Regions from separate parts of the Isoptericola sp. NPDC057191 genome, predicted to be linked through region 2. Evidence: riboswitches for the same ligand, from Rfam matches in the RefSeq annotation. Region 2 holds a riboswitch; the other holds the start of a gene.
What was found. A riboswitch is a leader RNA that binds a small molecule or an ion and turns the genes downstream of it on or off. The one in region 2 is predicted to bind S-adenosylmethionine.
Positions count from the first base shown of each region.

Region 1: linked by a shared signal. The riboswitch ahead of ACFT55_RS04765 (methylenetetrahydrofolate reductase) and the one ahead of ACFT55_RS10140 (aminotransferase class V-fold PLP-dependent enzyme) in region 2 are both predicted to bind S-adenosylmethionine.

Region 1 is NZ_JBHUWC010000017.1:29,869-33,255, forward strand. Features, by position in the region: gene ACFT55_RS04750 (hypothetical protein) at 1-116, shown strand, start outside; gene ACFT55_RS04755 (hypothetical protein) at 291-623, shown strand; gene ACFT55_RS04760 (NADP-dependent oxidoreductase) at 879-1,778, shown strand; SAM riboswitch class I at 1,859-1,965, shown strand; gene ACFT55_RS04765 (methylenetetrahydrofolate reductase) at 1,971-2,993, shown strand; gene metE (5-methyltetrahydropteroyltriglutamate--homocysteine S-methyltransferase) at 3,019-3,387, shown strand, end outside.
Region 2 is NZ_JBHUWC010000062.1:5,644-9,030, reverse strand. Features, by position in the region: gene ACFT55_RS10140 (aminotransferase class V-fold PLP-dependent enzyme) at 1-1,394, opposite strand, end outside; SAM riboswitch class IV at 1,429-1,544, opposite strand; gene ACFT55_RS10135 (GNAT family N-acetyltransferase) at 1,652-2,122, shown strand; gene ACFT55_RS10130 (hypothetical protein) at 2,160-2,351, opposite strand; gene ACFT55_RS10125 (rhodanese-like domain-containing protein) at 2,616-3,089, shown strand; gene ACFT55_RS10120 (O-succinylhomoserine sulfhydrylase) at 3,131-3,387, shown strand, end outside.

The DNA of each region.
Region 1 (3,387 bases), on a different contig from region 2:
ACCTGCTGATCCTCGCCAGCCCGCAGGCCGCATCCGCAGCGACCCACGAAGGCTGGTGGAGGCCCGACACACCGGTCGTCGGGTTCAGTACCTGGGAGAACACGGCCGCCGGGTGACGGGCGTACGGAGCGTCCAGCGTCACGACGACGGCATCGACTTCCGGAGGAGCAATCCGTGAAGGGCGCATTCATCGTGTCCACCGGGCTGCGCCTCTGACTCACCGACGTCTTCTTCATCGAGGGCTGCTCCAGTCCTCGCGTGGTGCCCGCCAACCCAGGATGGACAGCCTCATGACCCTGCCGACCCCCGAGTACCTCGGCGGCGCGCCCCTTTGGGAGAACTACGTCGTCGCCCAGCTGACGCAGGCTTCGCTCAGCCTCGTCCCGCGCGACGCGCTGGCGCTGGGCGTCGCCGTCGACGGCCTCGACGTCGCCGTCGTCTGCCAGGTGCGCGAGAGGACCGAGGACTCCGGTGTCGATGTCGACGAGATCGCCCAGGAGCTCCAATTCCTCCTCGGGGAGCGGGTGCGGGTCACCACGCGCTTCGAGACACAGTCCGCGCCAACCATGACGCCGCACGACACGACCGTCTGGGTGTTCGCCGCCCGCGCCCCAGAGGGCTGACTACGTCGTACCGCGGTCGTCGGGCGGATCGGACGTTGCCGAGCCGGCCGGCCATCGGCTGAACACAGCCCCGCGACGAATGTCGTCATCCAATACCTGAAGGTCCTGTTCGCCACCGAGTGGCTCATGAGCGCCTCTGGCGACGTCCTGGACGCTGCCGAACTCGCCACCCCGTGATCCCGTCGTGCCGCGACACCGCTGCGCCTCCGCTGGACCGCGCGGGCAGGGCGGCGGCGCCTGCGCCAGGATGACCGCGTGCGCGCGATCGTCTACGAGTCCCACGGCGACCCCGAGGTGCTGCACCTCGCCGACGTCCCCGACCCGCAAGCCGGGCCCGGCCAGGTGCGCGTGCGTGTCGAGGCGGCCGCCGTCAACGGCTGGGACGTGAAGTCCCGCGCCGGGGTGACCGGCGCCCCCGAGCCCGCGACCCCGGTCGTGCCCGGCCTGGAGGTGGCGGGCGTGGTGGACGCGCTCGGTGACGGCGTGACGGGCGTCGCGCCCGGCGACCGTGTGGTGGGGTTCGCCGTCGGCGGCGGGTACGCGGAGCTCGCGCTCACGAAGGTCTTCGCCCGTGTCCCCGACGGCCTCGCCGTGACCGACGCCGTCACGCTCCCCGTCGCGGCGGAGACGGCGACGCGCGTGCTGCGCCTGCTGGACCTGCGCGCCGGCGAGACCCTGCTCGTGCACGGGGCGTCCGGCGCGGTGGGCGCGCTGGCCACCCAGCTCGCGGTGCGCCGCGGCGCCAGGGTGGTCGGGACGGCGTCGGCGCGGAACCAGGACCGCGTCGCCGCCCTCGGGGCGACGGCGACCACCTACGGCGCCGGGCTGGTCGAACGCGTCCGCGCCCTCGCGCCCGACGGCGTGGACGCCGTCCTCGACACCACCGGCGCGGGCGTCCTGCCCGACTCGATCGCCCTGCGCGGCGGCACGGACCGGATCGTCACCATCGCCGACGACGCCGCGGCCGACCTGGGCGTGACGGCCAGCTACCGCTCCGAGCGGGACGCCGACGAGCTCGCGCAGGCGGTCGACGCCCTCGCCCGCGGCGACCTCACCACCACCGTCGGCGCGGTCCTCCCGCTGGCCGACGCGGCCCGTGCGCACGCGCTCGTCGAGTCCGGCCACCCGGGCGGGAAGGTCGTGCTGGTGCCCTGACCAGCGGCGTCGTCCCCCGGTTGTCTCATCAGGCGGGCGAAATCTCGACCGCATCGCGGATGGTGCGTACGATCGAGGTCCAGCCATCCAGAGCGGCCGAGAGTCCTGGCTCGACGACGCCGCAGCAACCCGTTCTCCGACGGAAGCCTCCCGAGGACGAAGGTGCTCACGCCAGGATCGATGGAGTGACGCATGGTCGCAGAGGCATCCCTTCCGCCCACCCCGGTGCTGCCCGCACGCCCGACGGTCTCGTTCGAGCTCATGCCGCCGCGCCGGCCGGACGCCGCCCCGAAGTTCTGGGAGACGGCGCGCCGGCTCGTGGCCGCGCGCCCGGACTTCGTGTCCGTGACGTACGGCGCGGGCGGCGGTGACCGGGCGACGGCGCGGCAGGTCGTCGCCCGGCTGCTGGAGGGCACGCCCGTCCTGCCCGTGGCGCACCTGACCTGCGTGGGCGCGTCCCGGGAGGACGTCTCCGCCGTCATCGACGACTTCCTCGCCGCCGGCACGCGCGCCTTCCTCGCGCTGCGCGGCGACCCGCCCAAGGACCAGCCCGACTGGGCACCGCCGTCCGACGGCGTGGAGTCGTCGATCGAGCTCGTGCACCTGCTGCGCGAGGTGGAGGCGCGCCGCTGCGCGCACGACCCGGGCACCGCCCTCCGCGGCGCCACCCGCCCCCTGACGATCGCCGTCGCGACGTTCGTCGACGGCAACAGGCAGGCCGGCACCACCCGGGCGCAGGAGGTCCAGCGGCTGCTGGAGAAGCAGCAGGCGGGGGCGGGCTTCGCCATCACGCAGCTGTTCTACGAGGCCGACTCGTACACCGACTTCGTCGCCGAGGCCCGCGCGGCCGGCGTGACGATCCCCATCCTCGCCGGGCAGCTGCCCACGACCGAGCCCCACCGGCTCCGTCGCGTCGAGGAGCTCACCGGCGTCCGCGCGCCCCGGCACCTGCTGGACGCGCTCGACGCCCTGCCGGACCCGGAGGCGCAGCACGCCTACGGGACGGCGCGCGCCGTGGAGCTCGCGCAGCGCGTGCTCGACGCGGGCGCCCCCGGCATCCACGTGTACACGTTCAACAAGTACCGACCCGCTCTGGACCTGCTCGAGGGTGTGCACCTCGGCGGACCGGCGTCGGCCGACGACCCGTCGGACGGCGCGGACCTGGCCAGAAGGCCGTGGGTACCGAGCATCCCGACCCAGGCTCCCGCCGTCTGACGGGCGCCCGACCTCTGGAGTGCTCATGTCCACCACACCGACAAGCCCCGCACCCGCAGCCTTCCCCGGCGGCACGATCCTCGGCTACCCGCGCATCGGGCGCCGCCGCGAGCTCAAGAAGGCCGTCGAGTCGTTCTGGGCCGGCCGTACCGACGCCGTCGACCTGGAGGTCACGGCCGGCGCGCTGCGCCGGGAGACCGCTCGCCGGCTGACGTCCCTCGGGCTGAACCCCGACGACGGCTCCGTCCCGGGCGCGTTCTCCTACTACGACCAGGTGCTCGACGTCGTCGCGCTGCTGGGCGCCGTCCCCGAGCGGTTCCGCGACCTGCTCGACGACGAGGACGGCTCGCTCGAGCTCGACGGCTACTTCACCGTGGCCCGCGGGCGCGGCGAG
Region 2 (3,387 bases):
TCCAGCCCGGACCCGTCGGGCACGGGACGCGGATCGCCGACGACGACCCACAGGCCGTCCACCACGTCGTACTGCGCCTGCGGCCCGTCGACGACGAGGGAGCGCACGGCGCCGACGAGCCGCTCGACCTCCTCGCCCGCGGTCCCGAGCCCGACCGACGCCCGCACCGCCCCGGCGTCGAACCCGAGGCGACCGAGCAGCGGGTGCGCGCAGAAGCGCCCGTCCCGCACGCCGATGCCGTGCTCGGCCGACAGGTACGCGGCGACCAGGCCGGGGTCGTAGCCGGCGACGGTGAAGGTGACGACCCCCACGGGGTCGACGGCGTCGTCCCACACGTGCACGACATCGACGCGGTCGATCGCCTCCAGCCCGCCGACCAGGCGGCGGCGCAGGGCGTCCTCGTGCTCCGTGGCGGCGCGCTCGTCCAGGCCCGCGAGCTCGTCGCACGCCACCGCGAGCGCGACGGCGCCCACGACGTTGGGCGAGCCGGCCTCGTGCCGGGCCGGGCCCTCGTGCCAGTCGGTGCTCGCGGTGCGCACCCGGCGGACGGCGCCACCGCCGGCGAGGTACGGCGTGCCCGCGTCGAGCCAGTCGCGGCGGCCGACGAGGGCGCCGGCACCGAACGGGGCGTAGGTCTTGTGCCCGGAGAAGGCGACGTAGTCGACGCCGGTGTCCGCGAGCGAGAAGCGGCGGTGCGGCACCAGCTGCGCGCCGTCGAGCACGACCCGGGCGCCCGCGCCGTGCGCCGCGGCGACGACGTCGGCGACGGGCAGCGCCTCGCCCGTGACGTTGGACGCGCCGGTGAGGGCGAGGAGGGCGTAGGGGCGGCCGGTGGCCACGCCGGCGGCGAGCTCGTCCTGGATCTCGGCCAGCGTCGCGGCGACGGACGGTCCGCCCGCGACGACGGTCGCGTCGGTGGCGCGCTGCCAGGGCAGGAGGTTGGCGTGGTGCTCGATGTCGAGCACGAGGACGCGTCCCGGCTCGCCCGTCGCCGGGTCGGCGGGCACGCAGCCGGCGAGCAGGTTGAGCGAGTCCGTGGTGTTGCGGGTGACGATCGTGAGGTCGTCGTCGCGCGCGCCCACGAACGCCCCGATCGTGCGGCGGGCGGTCTCGTAGAGCGCGGTGGAGACCTGCGAGAGGTAGCCGGCGCCGCGGTGCACGCTGGCGTACAGCGGAAGCACGCGAGCGACGCGGTCGGCGACGGCCTGCAGCGCGGGGGCAGACGCCGCGACGTCGAGGTTGGCGTACGGCACCTGGCGGCCGTCGACGAGCGGCACGAGCGTGTCCGCGCCGACGACGGGCAGCACGGGCGCGACGTCGTGCACGGGCCGGGCGGTGGGTGCTGGAGCGGGCGTGGTGGGCGCCGGGGCGGGCGCGGTGGCGAGCGTGGTCATGCGTGGTCCTCCTCGGTCGTGCCGGGGAGGTGGCTCCCCGCGCTTGCCCGACGCCGGACGGCGCGGGGCCAGGTCGTCACCCGGGGCACCCCGCCGCGAGAGGAGGGTTGCCGGCCAGCGAGCCGGGGCTTCGCGCTGGCACTCATGACCTGTGGCTATCGTGCGGGCGCCGCGAGGCGTCGTCAAGCGATGGGACGCCTTTCTCACGATGCGGTCACCACCTGGCGGCGGGGGCCGGCGCCCGCCACAGTCCGCGCATGGTCTCCGCACTCCCCCCGGCCCCGCTCACCGTGCGCCGTGCCGCGACGTCCGACGTCGACGTCGCACTGCCCCTGTTCCTCGGCTACCTCGACTTCTACGGCACCACGCACCCGCCGGAGCGGGCGCGCGCCTTCCTCGCGGCACGGCTCGAGGCCGGCGAGAGCGTGCTGTTCCTCGCGGAGTCCGGCGACCAGGCCGTCGGGCTCGCGCAGGTCTACCCCACGTTCTCCTCGCTCGGCCTCCGGCTCACGTGGACGCTCAACGACCTGTTCGTCGACCCGGCCGCGCGCGGGACCGGCGCGGGCCGCGCCCTCGTGCGCGCCGTGGCGGACGCCGCCCGCGCGGCCGGCGCGCGGCACGTGGCCCTGAGCACCGCGCGGACCAACTCCCGGGCGCAGTCGCTGTACGAGGACGAGGGCTTCGTGCGCGACGACGAGTTCCTCGGCTACGTCCTGCCGCTCGGCTGAGCGTCGTCACGCGCCACGCCCGGGCGCGCGTCCCCGGTCAGAACGCCCCGCCCCCGCCGTCGCGCCAGCCGAGCACGTTGTCGGCGCCCTGGGGGTACGGCCCCTCGTGCGGGTACGACCCGTCGTGCGGGCGCCCGCGCGCGGGACGCGGAGGCAGGTCGCGCGGCCGTTCCAGCGGCTCGGGCCGTTCCCGGTGGAACCACTGCCTGACGGTGTCGACGATCTTCATGGTGGGCCTTCCGCTCCGGCGGGAGAAGTCGCTATCACTTTACCCATCTTTGACCCGTGCGCGCCGGGAGCATGGCGACTCGGCTCGCGTCGCGAGACGCGTGACCACCACGCGGACAGCTGTCGTACGATCGCCACGACCATCCCGAGCGGCCGAGTGACGTGGCACGTCGACGCCGCAGCAACCCGCGGGCCGGTCGTCGCCCTGGTGGCGACGGACGGGCCGGACGAGGGTGCTACCGCCACGACCGATGGGAGGAACGCGATGACGCCCCAGATCGACCCCCGCCCCGCCGACGGCTACGCCGGCGACCTCACCCCGCAGCAGGCGTGGGACCTGCTCGCCGCCGACCCGGCCGCCGTCCTCGTGGACGTGCGCACCGAGGGCGAGTGGCGGGCGATCGGCGTGCCCGACACGACCGCAGCCGGAGCGCCGGCCGTGTTCGTGGAGTGGGTGCAGGCCGGCGGACGCCCGAACCCTGGATTTCTCGCCGACCTCGCCGCCGCGGGCCTGAGCGCGGGCGCACCCGTCGTCTTCCTGTGCCGCTCGGGCCAGCGCTCGATCGGCGCCGCCCGCCTCGCCACGTCGGCCGGCCTCGGACCGGCGTACAACGTGCTCGAGGGCTTCGAGGGCGGCCCCGGCTTCGACGGCGTCCGCGACCGCGAGGGCTGGAAGGTGCGCGGCCTGCCCTGGCGCACCTACGCCGACGGCGCCCCGGCGACCGGGGTCCGCGCGTGAGCGCCGCCGGCATCCCCACGGGCCCGGCCGCCGACGACGTCGTGCACGGCGGCTCCGGCCGCGGACCTCTGCCCGCGACCGCCCGGCCCGCGACGCTCGCCGTCCGCGGCGGGCACCGCCGCTCGGAGTACCAGGAGACGTCGGAGGCGCTGTTCCTCACGCAGGGATACGTGTACGACACGGCGGCCGACGCGGAGGCGTCGTTCACGGGCGACCTGTCCCGCTTCATCTACTCCCGGTACGGCAACCCGACGGTGCACACGTTCGAGGAGCGGCTGCGGCTGCTGGAGGGCGCGGA